Regions from separate parts of the Rhizobium sp. T1470 genome, predicted to be linked through region 1. Evidence: riboswitches for the same ligand, from Rfam matches in the RefSeq annotation. Region 1 holds a riboswitch; each other region holds the start of a gene.

Region 1 (3,668 bases):
AAAGAACGATGCCAACGACCATGGCAACCGCTGTCCACGGCCGGTCGCGCGCCATCACGGGAAGCAACTCCATGATCTGGCGCCCAAATAGGACGTCGGACGGGTACAGGGGGTCCGTGAGATAATGCTGCTTCTGGCTGGAGACGATGGCGGGAACGAGCACCAGCGGCAGAACGATCAACGCCGAAATGAATCGTCTTCCCAGGGCAGCGTCCAGCGAGAGCATCAGGACGGTCAACATCACGACCGTTGTCATGCCGGGGCGTACCGGCGATGTCAGGAATTCGCGCACATCGGCGAACCCATCGCGGGCGATTATTTCGACCGCTACAGTGGCGAAGAGAGCAATCAGGGCCGAAAGGCAAATTCCGAGCGCAGCGCGTAAAGCTGGCGATTGGGCGCTTCCCCTGACACCAGTGGAAAGCGACGCGAAACGCGCTGCCGCTGCGGACCTCATTCCCAACGCGATCAACTAAGAAACTCCAACGTCATAAAAGCTTCATCGAACTGTCACATCTTCGTCATGAACGCTAGATGAACCGTTATGTTTCCCACATTTGTGATCGGTGGATAAAGCGCCGCCGGCGCCGTCCGCGGATGCCCGCTTCGGTTCACTTGCTTGTGCCGAGCGGCGAGCCGTCGTAGGTCTGACGAGTTCGATGTCAGGAGGATTCAGATTGAGAAGTTCCATCGAGATCTACAACATCAAAACAGGCCAGGCGCGCGTTGTCTGGCAAACCACGCAACTGGTGGAAGCGCCAAACTTTTCGCCGGATGGAGGCTATCTTCTGCTGAACGGTGACGGGCTTCTCTACCGCCTGGTGCTTGACGGTTCGGGCAAGGTCGAGAAAGTCGATACCGGATTTGCCACGGCCTGCAACAACGATCACGGCATCTCGCCTGACGGCCGTCAGATCGTCATTTCCGACAAGACCGAGTTCGGGAAATCGACGATCTATGTACTTCCGGCAGAAGGCGGCGCGCCGCGTCTGGTGACGCAAAATCAGCCGTCCTATTGGCACGGCTGGTCGCCCGACGGGAAGGATCTCGCCTATTGCGGCATCCGCGACGACCTATTCGACATCTACACGATTTCGGTAGACGGCGGCGACGAGAAGCGGTTGACACGCGGCGAGGGGCGCAACGACGGGCCAGATTATTCGGCCGACGGCCAGTGGATCTACTTCAATTCCAGCCGCACGGGCCTCATGCAGATCTGGCGCATTCATCCGGATGGGACCGGCCTCGAACAGATCACCAGCGACAACTACGGCAATTGGTTTGCTCATCCGTCGCCCAACAACGATAAGGTCCTGATCCTCTCCTACGACCCCGACGTCTTCGACCACCCTCGCGATCTCGATGTTTGTCTGCGGCTGATGGATATGGATGGCGGCAACCTGACGACGCTCTTCAAACTCTTTGGTGGGCAGGGAACGATCAACGTGCCGAATTGGTCGCCGTCAGGCGATGAGTTCGCCTATGTGCGGTACTACCCGATCTCAGCATGAAGGATTGCATCGACAGATTTTTCGCGGCATAGACCCTCCGTCGGGTGCCCGTCTCAGGCGGGAGAATCGGGAATTCGGTGAAAGACCGAAACGTGCCCAACGCTGTAAGGCTGACGACTGCCGCAACAAGCCACTGGTCCAGTATCGGGAAGGCGCGGCAGCCGGATGACGCCAAGTCAGAAGACCGGCCCGACATCATAGACTGACCCGCGTGGACGGCGGGGCGGTTGTGTTGTTGGGGATTGACGATGCGACCAGACAATTCAGGCTCCCTGTCGGGAGCCGCAGCCTTTTCGGCCGAGGAACGTGACGCCGTATACAGGGCGATATCGACGCGTCGTGACGTACGTTCGGAATTTCTCCCGGACCCCATACCGGATGACGTCATCATCAGGCTTTTGTCGGCTGCGCATCACGCGCCGTCCGTCGGGTTCATGCAGCCTTGGAATTTCATTCTGGTGCGCGATCAGCAGGTGAAGGAGGCGGTCTGGCAGGCGTTCGATTACGCCAACCGCGAGGCCGGCGAGATGTTTCAGGGGGAGCGACAGCAGCTCTACCGGTCGCTGAAGCTGGAGGGCATCCGAGCCGCACCGCTCAGCATTTGCGTCACCTGTGATCCCAATCGCTGCGGCGATGTCGTTCTCGGCCGAACGCACAACCCACGAATGGATTCCTACTCCACGGTCTGCGCCGTGCAAAATCTGTGGCTCGCAGCCCGCGCCGAAGGCGTGGGGGTCGGCTGGGTGAGCATCTTTCACGAGTCCGATATCAAAAGGATTCTCGGCGTTCCAGAGCGGGTCGAGATCGTTGCCTGGCTCTGTGTCGGCTACGTCGATCAACTCTATCAACAGCCGGAGCTGGCGGTCAAAGGATGGCGCCAGCGCCTGCCGCTCGAGGAGCTTGTCTTCATGGATCTTTGGGGCAATTCAGCGGAATGATGCGGCCTACTGTTGCTGCGGCTGGGGGCCTGGCTTTGCCGGGTTCTTGAGGTCGATCGTACCTTGGTCGCCGGCAAGGAACTGCGGGCCGATCTGGCGCACCTTGCTTCCTGCCGGATCATAGGGCCTGTCCGGCACCTGAGGCTGAGGCGCGGCCGGTGCGACGGCATGGCTCTCCATCTCAGGCTTCTTGGTTTCGATCGTTGTGATCGATCCCTGTTGTGGCGGTTCGCTGATCGATTGGTTTTTTCGCATCCGCGCGTAGTAAGCGTTAAGATCGCAACTGCAGGACGATTTTTCGCCGGGCTTGCGGTTCTTGTAAGCGAAAGCATTCGGCATGGCGGTGTAAGGAGCGCCTGTCGTCGCGGAGATCATCTGCGATGTCTCGGTGCTGGAGACGTCATGATAGAAGAGCTCGGTTTCGATGCCGGGACACATCTTCGAGCAGGTGTCGGCATCGCGGGCAAAGTCTTGGGATGTTGCGTTCGAGCTCAACGGAAAGAAGCCGCCGTCACAGCTTCGCACGCATACGGTGTTCAGATGAGAGAGCGGCGACAGGCCCGGGAGACCATAACGGCGCTGGCTTGGATCGCCACCCAAGGGAATGAATGTGTCGTTCCGCAACGCCTGATCTTCGATGCTGGGTGGCGGCGCATATCCTTGGCCGGTGTCAGCGGGCCACTGCGCCTCGTTGCAGTCGTTGTCGTCGAGCGCTGCAAGAAGCTCGTTCCTCATGCGGACATCCTCACTCTGGCCGCGCAGTTCGTCGCGACGCTGCTGCAGATAACGGATGTTGTCGACCATCTTGGCTTCGGCGCGCTCGAGTTCGCCACAGTAGCCGTCATCATCGCCGATCACGACCATGCTGCCGCTCGTGCAGCCGTTTTGGCGCAGATCGCTCCGGAGTTTGCGAAGTTCAAGGTTTTGTTCGGCTATGGCGCTGGCGTATTTGCGCACTTCGGGCGTGCTGCCGATGATCTGCGGCAGGTCGGCGAGGCGGCCGCGCAGGTCGCCACAGATCGCCGGCATCTGGGCATGGGTCGGCCCGGTCAGAGCAAGGGCGGCTGTGAGTGACAAAATCCAGCGCTTCAAGGCATCGTCCCATCGGTGAGCAAATACCAGGGTCATCAGGCGCGGCGTCCTGCCGCGCCTTCATTGCTAGCCCGCTTGTCGCAACAAGCTGCGGTCGGAACCTTAACGCATTTTTTTCAATCTGCCG
Region 2 (3,668 bases), 1.5 Mb from region 1:
GGCGCGCGCCGAGTTGGTTGGCGTAAGAGAATGAATCTTCCAAAAGCTTCATGACAGGAATGACGCCGGAAGACTGATTCTCGATCTGCTTGATCGGAGCACCTGCTTCCCGCAGGTTCGTCAGAGCAAGTGCAACACCCCCGCCGCGCTTCGACAACTGAAGCGCCGAATTGATGCCTCGCGCGATCGACTCCACGTTGTCCTCGACGCGCAAGAGAAAGCAGGAGACGAGTTCGCCGCGTTGCTTCTTCCCGGCATTGAGGAAGGTCGGCGTCGCGGGCTGAAACCGCCCGGCGATGATCTCATCGACCATATCACGGGCGAGGTTTTCGTTGCCGCAGGCCAGCGTCAGGGCAACCATGCAAATGCGGTCCTCGTAGCGCTCCAAATAGCGCTTTCCGTCGAAGGTCTTCAGCGTATAGCTGGTGTAATACTTGAAAGCCCCGAGGAAGGTTGGGAAGCGGAACTTTTTCGCATAGGCATGGTCGAAGAGTTCGCGCACGAAGTTGAACGAATATTGGTCGAGAACGTCCTGCTCGTAATAACCCTCGGTCACCAGGTAATCGAGCTTTTCCCTGAGGTTATGAAAGAAGACGGTGTTCTGGTTCACATGCTGCAGGAAATACTGCTTGGCCGCCAGCCGATCCTTGTCGAGCTGGATTTTGCCGTCCTCGTCATAGAGGTTCAGCATGGCATTGAGGGCGTGGTAGTCGAGCGCGGCCTCTGATGCCTTCAGAGGTCGATCGAGCGTTAGCGTGTCCAAAATCGTTCCAATCCGCGTCTGACGTTGTCGACATCCGCCGCCGTGCCCAGCAGCTCGAACCTGTAGAGGTACGGCACCTGGCACTTGGCAGAGATGATGTCGCCGGCGATCCCGAAGGTCGCTCCGAAGTTGCTGTTGCCCGCGGCGATGACCCCGCGGATGTTTGAACGGTTTTCCGCGTCGTTGAGGAAGCGGATCACCTCTTTGGGCACGGCCCCCTTGCCGCATTCGCCGCAATAGGTGGGGACGATCAGGACGAAAGGACTGCTAACCGCAAGGTTAGCGTCGCCGCCGATCGGGATGCGTTGGGCCGGCAAACCCAGCTTTGTTACGAAGCGATGAGTGTTTTCCGACCGACTGGAAAAATAGACGATCTCGCCCATCGTCCTTTCCGTCACACCAGCGCGCTGATCTTATCGGGGCGGAACCCGGCCCAATGCTGCTCACCGGCGACGACCACGGGCACCTGGCGATAGCCGAGGCCTTGCACCAGTTCGTAGGCCGCAGAATCGGTGGAAACGTCGATCACGGTGTAATCGATGCCCTGGCGGTCGAGTGCGCGGGTGGTCGCGGTGCACTGGACGCAGGCGGGCTTGCTGTAAACAGTAATGCTCATCAATATATCCTCGTGTATCAGGAAGGCATAAAGGATCGTTCGGACATCCGCCGATGTCCGTGCGACAGGAACTCGAAAATGAAGACAGCTATTGCCGATTGCCGGGCGCGCTAAATGCCCGTCACTCGCGTAGATGCAAATCGAAACTCAAGGACATAAGACTTCACCCCGAAGTGACTCATGCGGGGCATTAGCGGAAGCGAAGATCGCGGCATCGTGCACAATCCAACGCTCTCCATCCGGACACCCCGCCCGTGGACGTTGCTGATCGAGGCAGGTCTCCTGGCTTGCAGGTCATAGCGCTCATTCTCGCCTTCCCGAAATCAAAGACTTCAGTGGCTTTGTCGAACGAACACTCGCCGCTTACAGTTGCGGGGGCAGCTCCGGCATTGCTCGGCCCGTCATGGACGTCGCGCACCTTATTCCCGTCTTAGCTTCCGATCCTTGCGAATCTGAAGAACCTCGAACACTACATATAGTATATGAGGTTAATTTCCCGTCAATGGCTATGTTCACACCAGCCGGTGAAAGTCTGGGAAATCGCAATGCCACTCCGGAGGGGGTGTCGGACGGATCGACCTCGAAAGAAAATTGGAGCGAAGCAGAGTATTCGATCTGCACCGCGTCGCGACGCCTCTTGCGACCCGACCGCGCCCTGATCAGCTGCGTCCTCGCTGTCCCAGGCCGCGGGGCCGTTCATGGCGGAGATCGCCCTTGTCATCGATCAGCAGCGTGACGGACAGGCCAAGGACCGCCCCTGCCGGCTGCTGGTGAAATATGTCGAGGCCGGCTGGCTCGGCCGCAAGTCCGGCCGTGGCTTCTACGACTATCGCGGCGAACCGCCGGTCCCGAGACGCCAATTGATATCGCGGATCCACGAGATGTCGGGTTCCATTCCTGCTATTTGAGGTTGGCCGCTCACACCAGATCGATAAGCTGATGAAGTGACCTGGCAAAAACCATCAACGCCTATACGCCACGGGCGTCGCGCTTTGCCTGTGAAACAGCGCCAGCCTTCCGCAATCTACCTCGCTCCATAGGACGGATGAGATTTTTGCGCTTTGAACGTTCGATCGAGTGCATGCCTGCATGAGCCTGGCGTGCGTTAAATGACGCGTCTTTCTCGCTTTTCGCTTCTTTCTTTCGCGCCAACACGGCTCGCATGTTCTCGACCATCTGAACTTTAGCGAGCATTCTACGCCGACGAGCCTGTTCGGCATTTACACTACGCACGCCCATTGCCAGAACTTCGAGTTTGGCTCTCGTGCCCGTATCCTTGCGCGCTGGCGCCGCCCCTTTGGGTTGCGCCTTGCCTCTCATTTCCCTGCGCTGTCTATTCGCCTCGCTTTGCGCACGATCGCGCCTTTCACGTATTCGCTTGGCGAGGTCCGAGAGATCAGCATCCGGCAGGCCCTGCATCGCCGGATGGTGGGTTTTTTGAACGAGTTGCCATTCGTCCGCCGTTAGCAAACGCTCTGCCTGCTTGCGCGAAATTGCCATCTACGCCTCCTACTCTGTCGCACCAGTAAACTGACTTGCGTTCGATAGGGCTCGCCTGCCCCCTGAGCGAAGCGAGCTAAAGCTTGAAAAGCTTGGGAGACGCCGTCTCCTTCAGTCGGGGTTCGACTTATGCGCCAAGCACGCGACTTCGTCTCGTTCACAATCTAGCGACGCACGGCAAGGTCCGCAATGGGCCTTCAATATCGGTGGTCGTGTGGCGTCTTTCGAGGGAGTATTCTAAGTTGTCGACGCTCACGACCCCACGGCACCCTTGATCAGCGCCTTGGCATCTTCGCTATCCCAGGCCGCCGGCCCGTTCATGGCAGAGATCAAGCAGCCCTTGTCGTCGATCAGCAGCGTGACGGGCAGGCCGAACGCCAGGCCCTGCTTCTTCAGGCTGTTGAACACCTCGATCGTGTTGTCGCGATAGAGCTTGAGCGCATCAACGCCGATCTCGCTCAGGAAAGCCTTCGGTTTTTCATCGTCGCCGGTATCGATGTTGACGGGAACGACCTGGAACCTGTCGCTGCCCAACTCCTTCTCCAGCGCGTTCAGGGCCGGCATTTCCTCGCGGCAGGGCACGCACCACGTCGCCCAGAGATTGAAGAGCACGGTCTTGCCGGCGAAGTTGTCGAGTGTCATCGGTTTGCCGTCGGCGCCCTTGAAGGCGACGGCGGTGAGCTTGCGGTGCTCGTCGGCGGCAACCATTGCTGCGACCTGGCCCTTCAGGAGCGGCGAAATCCTGGCGGCGACGTCCTTTGCCGCCGCGCATTCGCCCGATGCCGTTTG
Region 3 (3,668 bases), 140 kb from region 1:
GTGGCAGGATCGGCAACAGGGCCGAGTTCCACGACGAAGCTATCGAACTCGTCGTGGTCATGCGGTACACCATCCTCGTGCTCGAGCTCATGGTGGGATTTGCGGTTGGCCACGTCATCCTCGGTACCGACCCCGAGCCCGAGCAACACGCTTGCCGGAACCTCGCCGTTGCGCGCCTCGATCATCACGGGCTTGCGGGCGATACGGGACGCGACCTCATCGCGCACGCGACCGAGGCCTGCCGTGTCAAGAAGATCGATCTTGTTGAGCACGATCAGATCGGCGCAGGTGAGCTGATCTTCGAAAAGTTCTTCGATCGGGCTTTCATGATCGAGCGATTCATCCTCCACGCGACGGGCTTCCACGGCACCGTGATCGTCGGCAAAACGGCCGGCCGCCACGGCAGCGCTATCGACAACGGTGATAACGCCGTCGACGGTGACCTGCGTGCGAATGTCAGGCCAATTGAAGGCCGCCACGAGCGGCTGCGGCAGCGCGAGACCGGAGGTTTCGATGACGATGTGGTCGGGGCGCTGTTCGCGCTCCAGAAGCTTGGTCATCGTCGGAATGAAGTCGTCGGCAACCGTGCAGCAGATGCAGCCATTGGTGAGCTCGATGATGTCATCTTCGGTGCAATTCTCGGCGCCGCAGCCCTTGAGCACCTCGCCGTCGACGCCGAGATCGCCGAATTCGTTGATAATCAGCGCGATTTTCTTGCCGTTCGTGTTGGAAAGCAGATTGCGGATCATCGTCGTCTTGCCGGCGCCGAGAAAGCCGGTGATCACGGTCGCCGGGATTTTCTGCTGGTTCATGAAATTCAACCCTTCATCTTCAGCGGCAGACCTGCCGCGATAAAATACACGTCCGCAGCTTCCGCCGCGATCATTTGATGCAGGCGGCCGGCATGATCCCGGAACTCCCGCGCCATGCGGTTTTCCGGAACGATGCCGAGACCGACCTCGTTGGAAACGATGACGAGGCGCGCGCGTGCCGCAGGCACGTAGGCGGCAAGCGAGGCGAACTCCGCCACCATGTCGCGCTCTTCCATCATCAGATTGGTGACCCAAAGCGTCAGGCAATCCACCAGGATCGCCCGTCCTTCGCCATCGATTGCCCGCAGGCATCCGACAAGATCGAGCGGCTCTTCATGGGTGTGCCAGAGATCGCCGCGGTCGGCTTTGTGCGTGTCGATCCGGGAGCGCATTTCCTCATCCCAAGCCCGGCCGGTCGCCACATAGTGGCGCTCCAGGCCGCCCGAAACGACCAGTTGCTCGGCAAAGCGCGATTTTCCCGAGCGCGCACCGCCGAGAACGAAGGTCGTGCCAGATGATATCAGGCTCATGGAAAATACTGTCCCATCTGCGGACGCCTTCCGCACGGAACCGGAACGGCTGCACGCAGCCTTAAAATCTTACTTTCAGCCATGACAACCTCCGTGCTGGCAGCGGGCATCGCCCAGGGATGGGCTTTTTGCCCGGCACGATTGGCAGGTCTCCTGGCTCGCGGGTTTTGGCCGCGATCGGGGCAGACCGGAAACCGGTCGCCCCTGATCGTGCCAGCGGATTTTCCTCGTCTTCCCGGCTGCATTTCATGAAAAGGCGGACGATTCGTAGACTTGAGAGGCGTCCAGCCCCGGTTGATCATGACGCACTGCCAGTGACTTTTCCGTCGCCGCTTCCGCGCCGCCCGCCTGCACTATTGCAGACTGTCAACCACGAGGAACCAACGCCGGACGGAAAACCCTGACCGCTCTACAGTCGCGGGGTCGGCTATGATGACGGCGCCCGGATTGGGTCCACCGCTTCACATTCCCTTTTCATCCGCACCGATTCAACCGGTCCGGAACCATCCGTTATGGAGTCATCGTTAGGCAAGGCCCCTGGCGAAGTCAATCGTAAGCCGTCGTCTCGCAATATGACATTGCATGCCTGAAACCGCGACCAAGACGACCTTCTCTACCAAATTTATCGTCTTTTATCAGTGGCTTACGTCACAAATAATTGTTGCCGGCGCCGGTCTTTTGCCGCAATTGCATCGCAAGCGGGTTGCGCCACTGATTTGCCCGTCCCTTTCTGCACTTGATCGCGCCTACACCTGCCTAGTTTTCCTGTCATGCTCCTAAAAATCAATATCCGCCGTTTCGGTCCGTTTCATACGCTTCTCGATATCGGGCGGATGCGCGCTCTGTTACGGCGCAGCGAAATGGGGATGGTCATCGCCGGCGCGATCGTCGGGGTGATCTCCGGCCTGGCGGTGACGGGCATGAGCCTCGTTTCCCGCGCAATGCACAGGCTGATCTTCGGAATCAGCGACGTCGAGAGGCTGAGCTCCTCCCAGATCGACGACAAGTTCCTGCTGCTGACGGCACCGGTTTGCGGCGGCATCCTGCTCGGTCTTCTGCTGTTCATCCTCGCCAAGACCCGTAAGAAGCCGATGGTCGACCCGATCGAGGCGAACGCATTACATGGCGGACGCCTGTCGCTGACCGACAGCATCCTCGTTGCCGTTCAGAACCTCATTTCGAACGGCTTCGGTGCCTCCGTTGGTTTGGAAGCCGGCTACACGCAGTTGGCAGCCGGTCTGGCCTCGAAGCTTGGCCTGAAGTTGCAGCTTCGCCGATCGGACCTGCGCGTTCTCGTCGGATGCGGCGCGGCCGGTGCGATTGCGGCGGCCTTTAATGCGCCACTGACCGGCGCGTTCTATGCCTTCGAGCTCATCATCGGCACATACACCATCGTCTCGCTGACACCAGTCGTCGTGTCCGCGCTGGTGGCGACCCAGATTGCGCGGCTGCTGGCCGGCAGTGATTTCCTCATCGATGTCGGCGAATTCGGCTCCGTCATGCCGGCCGACTATGTCCCGGCGCTGCTGCTCGGTGCCGTCTGCGCCGGCGTCGGTATTCTCATCATGCAGGGCGTCGCCTCGATCGAGGAACTGGCGCGCAGGAGTTCCATCGCAACACCGCTGCGCCCTGCCCTTGGCGGCATCGTCGTCGGTCTCCTCGCCCTTATCACGCCGCAGATCCTGTCAGCGGGACACGGAGCGCTGCACCTCAATCTCGGGCGCGATCTCGCGATTCCGGTCCTCCTTGGGCTGCTTCTCCTCAAGGCCTTGGCCTCCGCGATCTCGATCGGCTCGGGTTTCAGAGGCGGCCTCTTCTTCGCGTCGCTGTTCATGGGGGCGCTGCTCGGCAAGCTATTTGCCTATTCCGCGCCCTATTTCGCCCACGCGACGCTGACACCCGTTATCTACGCGGTCGTCGGCATGAGTTCGCTCGCAGTCGCCGTTATTGGCGGGCCCCTGACGATGACGTTCCTGGCGCTGGAGATCACGGGCGACTTTCCGATCACGGCACTTGTCCTTGCGGCCGTCATCACCTCCTCACTCGTCGTGCGCAGCACCTTCGGCTACTCCTTCGCAACATGGCGCTTCCATCTGCGCGGCGAGAGCATTCGCAGCGCCCACGATGTCGGCTGGATTCGCAACCTGACGGTCGGCCGGCTGATGCGCGCCGACGTCAAGACCGCCAAGGCCGGCCTTTCGATCGAAGAGTTCAAGGAACGCTTCCCCATTGGCTCGGCGCAGCGCGTCGTCCTGGTGGACGATACGGGCAAATACAGCGGGCTAGTGCTCGTCCCGGATATTTACGCGAACCTGACCGACACCGA

Evidence for each region. A riboswitch is a leader RNA that binds a small molecule or an ion and turns the genes downstream of it on or off. The one in region 1 is predicted to bind cobalamin.
Region 2: another riboswitch for cobalamin. It lies ahead of nrdH (glutaredoxin-like protein NrdH); the one in region 1 lies ahead of bluB (5,6-dimethylbenzimidazole synthase).
Region 3: another riboswitch for cobalamin. It lies ahead of cobU (bifunctional adenosylcobinamide kinase/adenosylcobinamide-phosphate guanylyltransferase); the one in region 1 lies ahead of bluB (5,6-dimethylbenzimidazole synthase).

What each region holds. Positions count from the first base shown of each region.
Region 1 covers NZ_CP148091.1:2,520,240-2,523,907, reverse strand. The annotation lists gene WGT02_RS12745 (LTA synthase family protein) at 1-472, opposite strand, end outside; gene WGT02_RS12740 (TolB family protein) at 678-1,511, shown strand; cobalamin riboswitch at 1,537-1,719, shown strand; gene bluB (5,6-dimethylbenzimidazole synthase) at 1,760-2,449, shown strand; gene WGT02_RS12730 (DUF2865 domain-containing protein) at 2,456-3,541, opposite strand.
Region 2 covers NZ_CP148091.1:4,023,520-4,027,187, forward strand. The annotation lists partial or broken gene nrdE (class 1b ribonucleoside-diphosphate reductase subunit alpha) at 1-691, opposite strand, end outside; gene nrdI (class Ib ribonucleoside-diphosphate reductase assembly flavoprotein NrdI) at 751-1,146, opposite strand; gene nrdH (glutaredoxin-like protein NrdH) at 1,158-1,379, opposite strand; cobalamin riboswitch at 1,634-1,859, opposite strand; partial or broken gene WGT02_RS20170 (TlpA family protein disulfide reductase) at 2,020-2,137, opposite strand; partial or broken gene WGT02_RS20175 (3-hydroxyacyl-CoA dehydrogenase family protein) at 2,123-2,287, shown strand; gene WGT02_RS20180 (hypothetical protein) at 2,349-2,879, opposite strand; gene WGT02_RS20185 (TlpA disulfide reductase family protein) at 3,132-3,668, opposite strand, start outside.
Region 3 covers NZ_CP148091.1:2,655,419-2,659,086, forward strand. The annotation lists gene cobW (cobalamin biosynthesis protein CobW) at 1-812, opposite strand, end outside; gene cobU (bifunctional adenosylcobinamide kinase/adenosylcobinamide-phosphate guanylyltransferase) at 818-1,342, opposite strand; cobalamin riboswitch at 1,468-1,865, opposite strand; gene WGT02_RS13430 (chloride channel protein) at 2,113-3,668, shown strand, end outside.